One region of the Metapseudomonas lalkuanensis genome, then DNA from elsewhere that is predicted to be linked to it. Evidence: predicted binding sites of a transcription regulator. Region 1 holds the regulator's gene; the other holds the start of a gene.
The links. Region 1 encodes sigma-54, which starts transcription at its own class of promoters, with help from an activator protein. Its sites were predicted from a motif close to ANTGGCATNNANNTTGCTNT; they were not measured.
Positions count from the first base shown of each region.

Region 2: FXN65_RS17120 (circularly permuted type 2 ATP-grasp protein) is a predicted target of sigma-54. The motif match lies at 2,239-2,258, and genes of this name have one in related genera.

Region 1 covers NZ_CP043311.1:991,204-995,729, forward strand. The annotation lists gene rapZ (RNase adapter RapZ) at 1-556, opposite strand, end outside; gene ptsN (PTS IIA-like nitrogen regulatory protein PtsN) at 566-1,030, opposite strand; gene hpf (ribosome hibernation-promoting factor, HPF/YfiA family) at 1,041-1,349, opposite strand; gene FXN65_RS04750 (RNA polymerase factor sigma-54) at 1,434-2,930, opposite strand; gene lptB (LPS export ABC transporter ATP-binding protein) at 3,078-3,803, opposite strand; gene lptA (lipopolysaccharide transport periplasmic protein LptA) at 3,803-4,339, opposite strand; gene lptC (LPS export ABC transporter periplasmic protein LptC) at 4,326-4,526, opposite strand, start outside.
Region 2 covers NZ_CP043311.1:3,659,949-3,664,474, forward strand. The annotation lists gene FXN65_RS17115 (alpha-E domain-containing protein) at 1-793, opposite strand, end outside; gene FXN65_RS17120 (circularly permuted type 2 ATP-grasp protein) at 796-2,205, opposite strand; gene FXN65_RS17125 (peroxiredoxin) at 2,648-3,199, shown strand; gene FXN65_RS17130 (sensor histidine kinase) at 3,297-4,526, opposite strand, start outside.

The DNA.
Region 1 (4,526 bases):
ACACCAGGTCGGCGTCCACCGGCATGCCACGCTTGAAGCCGAAGGATTCGATCAGGAATGCGGTGCCAGGTTCAGGCTGATTCAGCAGGCGCAGCTTGATGGTGTCGCGCAGCTGGTAAAGGTTGAGATGCGTGGTGTCGATCTTCAGGTCGGCGAGATCGGCAATGGGCGCCAACAGCACTTCCTCGTCCCGGATGGCTTCGGCCAGGGAGCGGTTGTCGTTGGTCAGCGGGTGGCGCCGGCGGGTTTCCGAAAAGCGCTTGAGCAGCGTGTCGTGGTCGGCATCGAGGTACAGCACATCGCACTTGATGTGGCGACTGCGGGCCTCGGTGAGCAACTCGGGAAAACGCTGCAGCTGGCTGGGCAGGTTCCGTGCGTCGATGGAGACAGCAACCTGGGGTTCCAGCAGCTCGGTGTGCAGCAGGGCCCGTTCGGCCAGTTCGGGAAGCAGGCCAGCGGGCAGGTTGTCGATGCAGTAGAAACCGTGGTCCTCGAGGACATCGAGGGCGGTACTCTTGCCCGACCCGGAGCGGCCGCTGACGATGATCAGGCGCATGGAGGAACCTTAACGCCCGCTCTGCACGTCCACTACCACCTGGTAGAGGCTGGTGCTGTCGGGCGCCTGGCGCAGGCGCTCGCGCACATCGCTGCGGTCGAGCATGCTGGCGATCTGGCGGAGCAGTTCAAGGTGTTCATCGGTGGCGGCTTCCGGGACCAGCAGCACGAAAAGCAGGTCAACCGGGGCGCCATCGATGGCGTCGAAATCGACTGGAGCATCAAGGCGCAGCACGGCGCTGATGGGCGACGTACAGCCAGTGAGGCGGCAGTGGGGAATGGCGATGCCGTTGCCGAAACCGGTGGAGCCGAGTTTCTCCCGGGCTACCAGGCTTTCGAAGATGTCCTGGTTGTCGAGGTCGGGAAGGTCGCGAGCGACCAGCTTGGCGATCTGTTCCAGTACACGTTTCTTGCTGCCGCCCGGCACGTTCACGAGGGAACGGCCGGGGGTCAGGATTTGCTCGAGTCGGATCATAGAGGAGGGGTCAGCGGGCGGTGGCACCCTGCTGGCGGTTCAATTGCTTTTCCTTGTGCTTGATCAGTTGGCGATCGAGCTTGTCGGTAAGCAGGTCGATGGCGGCGTACATGTCTTCATGCTCCGCGTTGGCAACGACTTCGCCGCCGGCGATGTGCAAAGTGGCTTCGATTTTCTGTTTGAGTTTTTCGACCTGCATGATCACCTGAACGTTGGTGATTCGGTCGAAGTGGCGCTCCAGACGGTCGAACTTCTCGACAACGTAGTTGCGCAGGGCGTCGGTCACATCCAGTTGATGTCCACTGATGTTGACTTGCATACCGCTTTCTCCTTATTGCCCGTGTATAAGAGACAGGCTAACGGGCCTGCCACCGGAACACTTTGGCGTGGGTCAATTTCCGCGTCACATCAGTCGCTTGCGTTCGCTGGAAGGGGCAATCCCAAGGGATTCGCGATACTTGGCTACTGTGCGACGGGCCACTTGAATGCCCTGTGCTTCCAGTAAACCAGCGATCTTGCTGTCGCTCAACGGCTTTTTCGGATTTTCCGCTGCGACCAGTTTCTTGATGATGGCGCGGATTGCGGTAGACGAACATTCACCGCCTTCGGAGGTGCTTACGTGGCTGGAGAAGAAGTACTTCAGCTCGTAGATTCCGCGGGGAGTGTGCATGTATTTCTGGGTAGTCACGCGCGAGATGGTGGACTCGTGCATGCCAACGGCTTCAGCGATGTCGTGCAGGACGAGAGGCTTCATCGCCTCGTCGCCGTATTCCAGGAAGCCGCGCTGGTGCTCGACGATTTGGGTGGCGACCTTCATTAGCGTCTCGTTGCGGCTCTGCAGGCTCTTGATGAACCAGCGCGCCTCCTGGAGCTGATTGCGCATGAAGGTGTTGTCCGCGCTGGAGTCGGCGCGCCGGACGAATCCGGCATAGTGCGGATTGACCCGCAGGCGCGGCACGGCCTCCTGGTTCAGTTCTACCAGCCAGCGTTCGTTGTGCTTGCGGACGATGACATCCGGTACCACGTATTCGGGTTCGCTGGCTTCGATCTGGGAACCGGGGCGCGGATTCAGCCCCTGGATCAGTTCGATGACCTGGCGCAGTTCGTCTTCCTTGACCTTCATGCGGCGCATCAGCTGGCTGTAGTCGCGGCTGCCGAGCAGGTCGAGGAAGTCACCAGCCAGACGCTGGGCCTCGACCAGCCAGCGAGTGCCTGGAGGCAGCTGGCGCAGTTGCAGGAGCAGGCACTCGCGCAGGTCGCGGGCAGCAACGCCAGCGGGTTCGAATTGCTGGATGCGATGCAGGACGACTTCGACTTCGTCCAGTTCGATACCGAGCTCCGGATCGAAGGCCTCGACTATCTCGGAGAGGGGCTCCTCAAGGTAGCCGTCGTTGTTGATGCAATCGATCAGGGTGACCGCGATCAGGCGGTCGGTGTCGGACATGGGCGCCAGGTTGAGTTGCCAGAGCAGGTGGCTCTGCAGGCTTTCGCCAACCGAAGTGCGGGACGTGAAGTCCCACTCGTCGTCATCGTTGCTCGGCAGGCTGCTGGCGCTGGTCTGGTAGACATCTTCCCAGGCCGTGTCGACGGGGAGTTCGCTGGGGATGCGCTCGTGCCACTCGCCATCTTCCATGGCTTCGGCATTGGTCTCGACGCTGGACTCCTGGAAACTGGATTCCTGGCTGCCGGAATTAGGCTGCTGGTCACCTTCGGCCATGGGGTCGGAGGTGTCGAAATCGTCGCCATCCTCCTGCCGCTCGAGCATCGGGTTGGACTCCAGCGCTTCCTGGATCTCCTGCTGGAGATCCAAGGTGGAGAGTTGGAGCAGGCGAATGGCCTGTTGCAGCTGCGGGGTCATCGTCAGCTGCTGGCCCATCTTGAGGACTAGCGATGGTTTCATGGCAGAGGGCTTAGCACCTTATTCGCCGGCGCTTGCGCGCCATCCACTACAGGGCGCCGCAGCGCCACCAGGAAGCAAATTATATGCCTGACCTTGAAGGATTTTCCTAGCCCGCGCAACCCGTCTTGTAGGCGTGGTTGCGGGAAACTACAGGCGGAACTCGTGGCCCAGGTAGACTTCCTTCACCAACTGGTTGGCCAGGATGGCTTCCGCATCACCTTCGGCGATCAGTTGTCCGTCACTGACAATGTAGGCGGTCTCGCAGATGTCCAGGGTCTCGCGGACGTTGTGGTCGGTGATGAGTACACCGATCCCCTTCGCCTTGAGGTGGTGGATGATCTGCTTGATGTCGCCCACGGAAATCGGGTCCACACCGGCGAAGGGTTCGTCCAGCAGGATGAATTTGGGGGCCGTGGCCAGCGCGCGGGCGATTTCCACGCGACGGCGCTCACCGCCCGACAGGCTCATGCCGAGGCTGTCACGGATGTGGCTGATATGGAATTCCTGCAGCAGGCTCTCCAGCTCCTTGCGGCGTGCGGAGCGATCGAGGTCCTTGCGGGTCTCGAGGATCGCCATGATGTTGTCCGCCACACTGAGCTTGCGGAAGATCGAGGCTTCCTGCGGCAGGTAGCCGATGCCGGCACGGGCGCGGCCGTGCATCGGCTGGTGGGTGACGTCCTGCTGGTCGATCAGGACGCGTCCCTGGTCGGCTTTGACCAGGCCCACGATCATGTAGAAGCAGGTGGTCTTGCCCGCGCCGTTGGGGCCGAGGAGGCCTACGATCTGACCGCTGTCGATGGACAGGCTGACGTCGCGGACCACCTGACGGCTCTTGTAGCTCTTGGCCAGGTGCTGGGCTTTGAGAGTCGCCATTACTGTGCTTTCTGCTCTTTCTTCTTCGGCTGGATGACCATGTCGATCCGCGGACGCGGAGTGGTCACGTTACCGCCGGTGGCGCGGCCTGCGTTGACGATCTGGCGCTGGGTGTCGTAGACGATCTTCTCGCCTTCGAAGGTGTTGCCTTCCTGTACGACCTTGGCCTGGTCGAGCAGAATGATGCGCTCGTTGGCGGCGAAGTACTGGATGGTCAGGCCGTAGGCCTTGACGATCTGCTTGTCGACTGCCGGCTTCTGCTCGTAGTACGCGGGCTTGCCGACCGAGGTGAAGACCTCGATATCGCCATTGGTGTCCTGGGTGATGGTAACGGTGTCGCCGGTGATCTTGAGGGTTCCCTGGGTGATCACGACGTTGCCGCGGTACACCGCGACGCCCTGCTTGTCATCGAGCTCGGCGCTGTCGGCTTGTACGCGAATCGGCTGGTCGCGGTCCGTGGGCAGTGCCCAGGCGGCGGCACTTCCGAGTGCGGTGCCCAGGCTGAGCAACAGGGGGAGGGTATTAACGAACCTCATGCTGGCCTCTTACGTTGGACTGCAGGAGCATCCTGCTGTCATTCAAGTACGCTTTCATTCCTTGTGCCGTGGTCACCCCATTGGCCGCTTCGATTCTAACGGCTTGCTGGGTCTGCGCATATTCCTGATCGGGGAACACGGTCAGCCGGCTGGTGGTCAGGATGGTCGGACGACCCTTGGCATCGGT
Region 2 (4,526 bases), 2.7 Mb from region 1:
GGCGGCCGTTATCGCCCGGCAGGTGGGAAAGGATGTGGTTCAACTCCTCCATGCAGGCTCGCAGCGAGCGCGGTACATCGGCGCGCAGCAGCAGGAGTTCGGATATCTGGCGGGCATCGGGGGAGCCCCTGTAGACCTCGGTGTAGGCCTCGAAGGAGGACAGTGCGCGGAGCAAGGCGCTCCACTGGTAGTAACCGCGTGCGGAGAGGTCACTGACCTCCTCCGACTCTTCGCCAAACATCTCGTAGCGCGAGTCCAGCAGGCGCAAGGTGTTGTCCGCCCGCTCGATGAAGGTGCCCAGGCGGATGAAGCTGTAGGCCTCGCCACGCATGATGGTGCCGTAGGTGGCGCCACGGAACAGGTGCGAGCGCTCTTTCACCCATTCGCAGAAGCGGCTGATGCCATAGCGCCCGAGCCCCTCGCTGGAGATGTTCAGCATCTCCAGCCAGGTGGCGTTGATGTTCTCCCAGATATCGGCGGTGATCCGCCCGCGCACGGCATGGGCGTTGATTCGCGCGGCGCGCAGGCAGCTGAAGATGCTCGCCTGGTTGTCGGGGTCGAGCGCGAAGAAGTGCAGCATGCGCGCCGCGTTCAGATCGCCATGACGCTCCTGGTAAAGCTCCAGGGTGCCAGTGCTGAGCAGCGACATGGCCAGTTCGTCCAGGCCATCGCCGCGCCCGTCCTGGGGCATCAGCGACAGCGAGTAGCTGACCTCCAGCATGCGCGCGAGGTTCTCTGCACGCTCGAGGTAGCGCGACATCCAGTAAAGCTCGGAGGCAGTTCTGCTCAGCATGCTCAGTCCTCCACTATCCAGGTGTCCTTGGTGCCGCCGCCCTGGGACGAGTTCACCACCAGGGAGCCTTCTCTTAGCGCCACGCGGGTCAGGCCGCCGGGCACGAGGCGGGTTTCCCGGCCGGATAGCACGAAGGGACGCAGGTCGATGTGACGCGGGGCGATGCCCTTCTCGACGAAGGTCGGGCAGGTGGACAGGCAAAGCGTGGGTTGGGCGATGTAAGCCTCGGGGCGGGCCTTGAGGCGCTCGCGGAAGGTCTCGATCTCCTTGGCGCTGGCCGCCGGCCCCACCAGCATGCCGTAGCCGCCGGAGCCCTGGGTTTCCTTGACCACCAGCTCGGGCAGGTTGGCCAGGACGTGGGACAGCTCCTCGGGCTTGCGGCATTGCCAGGTGGGCACGTTCTTCAGGATGGGTTCCTCGTCCAGGTAGAAGCGGATCATGTCGCCGACGTAGGGGTAGATCGACTTGTCGTCTGCCACGCCGGTACCGATGGCGTTGGCCAGCACCAGGTTGCCGGAGCGGTAGGCGGCCAGCAGGCCGGGCACGCCGAGCATGGATTCCGGGTTGAAGGCCAGCGGATCGAGGAAGGCGTCGTCCAGCCTCCGATAGATCACGTCCACGGGTTGCGGACCGGCGGTGGTACGCATGAACACGCGGTCGTCGCGGACGAACAGGTCGGCCCCTTCCACCAGCTCCACGCCCATCTCGCGAGCGAGGAAGGCGTGTTCGAAATAGGCACTGTTGAAGCGCCCAGGCGTCAGCACCACCACACTGGGGTTGTCCAGCGGGCTGGAGCTTTTCAAGGTGTCCAGCAGCAGGTTCGGATAGTGGTCGATGGGGGCCACACGCTGGGCGGCAAAGAGTTCGGGGAACAGCCGCATCATCATCTTGCGGTCTTCTAGCATGTAGCTGACGCCGCTGGGCGTGCGCAGGTTGTCTTCCAGCACGTAGTAAGTACCATCGCCATCGCGCACCAGGTCCACCCCGGCGATGTGGGCGTAGATATCGCGGTGCAGATCGAGGCCCTGCATGGCGATCTGGTAGCCCTCGTTGGCCAGCACCTGTTCGGCGGGAACGATCCCGGCCTTGATGATCCGCTGGTTGTGATAGAGGTCGGCGAGGAACATGTTCAGCGCCTTGACGCGCTGGATGCAGCCCTTCTCCACCGTCCGCCACTCGCTCATGGGAATGGCGCGGGGAATGGTGTCGAAGGGGATCAGGCGCTCGGTGCCCTGTTCGTCGCCATAGAGGGTGAAGGTGATACCGGCGCGGTGGAACAGCAGGTCGGCCTCGCGACGCCGCTGGGCAAGCAACTCCTGGGGCGTGTCCGCCAGCCAACGTGCGAATTCCCGGTAGTGCGGACGGCATTCGCCACTCGCGTCGTACATCTCGTCATAAAAGGTGCGGGACATGCCTAACTCCTTGTCGCCACGGGCTTCTACGCCATCGCAAGCCCCGTGCCATCGCAACAACCGTATGTATTTCAACAACTTGCAGCACACGCACAGTCATCGCGCCCCAGACTGGTGCAGCCCGCTAAGCGGAACTGACCCGCTCGCCCTATTAGGCGGCGATACCGGGTTTGACGGATTGCGGCGGTGAGGTGTTCAACCTGGTTGCGCCGGGGGCACCAGCTTCCCTGGATGAGACAGTCTAGTCCGGGCACGCAAGGCCCCTAGGGTCCGATTGTTCTATGCATATGTTGCGATTTGGAATTCGACCTATAACCCGCTGACCTATGGTCCTGGAGCCTCCTCTATCGAAGACATGGCCCGGCCGGATTTTCCAAGGTCGCAGGAGCCTTCCATACTTGCCCTATCCCGATGCCTTCCCCTGCCCCGGAGCAACCCTGCCATGCTCACCATTGGAGACAAGCTGCCGGCATTCGACATGCTGGCGGTGGACCACGACTCGGAACACGCCGCCAGCCCCGAGCACGCCTTCAAGCGGGTCAACCAGGACAGTTTTCTCGGCAAGTGGAAGGTGCTGTTCTTCTGGCCCAAGGATTTCACCTTCGTCTGCCCGACCGAGATCAAGGCCTTCGGTGACCTGCTGGAGCAATTCAACGACCGTGACACCCTGCTGATCGGTGCCTCCACCGACAGCGAATTCGTCCACCTCGCCTGGCGCCGCGACCACAAGGACCTGAAGGGGTTGAGCTTTCCCTGGCTGGCAGACATCAAGCACGAACTGGCCGGAGCCCTCGGCATCATCGATCGCCGCGAAGGCGTTGCGCTACGCGCGACCTTCATCATCGACCCGGACAACGTCATCCGGCATGTCTCGGTGAACGACCTGCTGGTGGGCCGCAACCCGCAGGAAACCCTGCGCCTGCTCGATGCCCTGCTGACCGAGGAGTTGTGTCCCTGCAACTGGCACAAGGGGGAAGCCACGCTGCATTACTGAGCGTTACGGGGGCGGTATTTTGCAGAGATCGATTCCCCCGAACACGAAACCGGCCTCTTCAGCGCGGTCTGTACCGCAGGGTGCACTGCGGCCCACCCTAATGGGACTGTGCGACCGGAAGCTCGATACGCACCCGCAATCCCCCCAGCGGGCTTTCCTGAAGACTCAGACGGCCATTCCAGGAATCGACGATATCGCGCACGATGCCGAGCCCCAGACCGTGTCCTGCCACCTGCTCATCCAGCCGGGCACCACGGCCGATGACTTCCTCGCGCTTGTCTTCGGCTATGCCCGGACCATCGTCGTCCACCATCAGGCTGTAGCCGCCCTCGCCGCCGCGAATGGTGAGGTTGACCTGGGTTTCCGCCCACTTGCAGGCGTTGTCCAACAGGTTGCCGAGCAGCTCCAGCAGGTCTTCCCGGTCCCAGGGCAGGCGCAGCCCTTCGGGTGCGTCCCAGTCTAGGTCCAGCCCACGGTCGTGGATCATCGCCAGGGTGTTGAACAGGCCGGGCAGCTCCTCGGCGCAGTCGAAGTGGGCACCTGGCAGCGCTTCGCCAGCCAGGCGCGCACGCCCCAACTCACGCCCCAGGCGCTGCTGGATCTGCTCCAGCTGCTCACGCAGGGTTTCGCGCAGCTCGGGCTGGTCACGCAGTTCTTCACGGTCGGCCAGGCTGACCAGCACCGCGAGGGGCGTTTTCAGCGCATGGCCAAGATTGCCCAGGGCATTGCGGGAGCGCTTGAGGGTGTCCTCGGTGTAGCTGAGCAAGTGGTTGATCTGCGCCACCAGCGGGTCCAGCTCCTCAGGCACCTGGTTATCCAGTTCGCTGCGCTGGCCCTGCTGCAGCTGGGCGATCTGTTGGCGAACGTCCTCCAATGGACGCAATGCCCGGCGCACGGTGATGCGCTGCAGGGCGAGAATCAGCAGCAGCGCCGCCGCACCCAGGGCAAAGCCCGTCCACTGCACGCGACGGAAGCTTTCCAGAATCGGGGTGTAATCCTGCGCAACGACGATGCGCACCTGGCGGCCAAAGCGCTTGTAGTCGCCGCGCCAGGCCAGCAGCTCCTGCCCATCCGGCCCCGGCAACAGGTGCGGGGCTAGCCCCTTCTGCGACGGCATGGGCAGTTCGGCATCCCAGAGGGAACGGGAACGCCAGGGTTCCTCGTCCAGCTCGATGATGAAATAGCGGCCCGAATAGGGCTGTTGATGGGCGGGGTTGAGACGTTTCTCGTCCAGCTGTATGCCGTTGGGGCCACGCACCAGCGCTCCCAGCAGCAACTCGGCTTCGCTGCGCATGCCCTCGGCCAGATAGCGTCGTAAACCGAGATC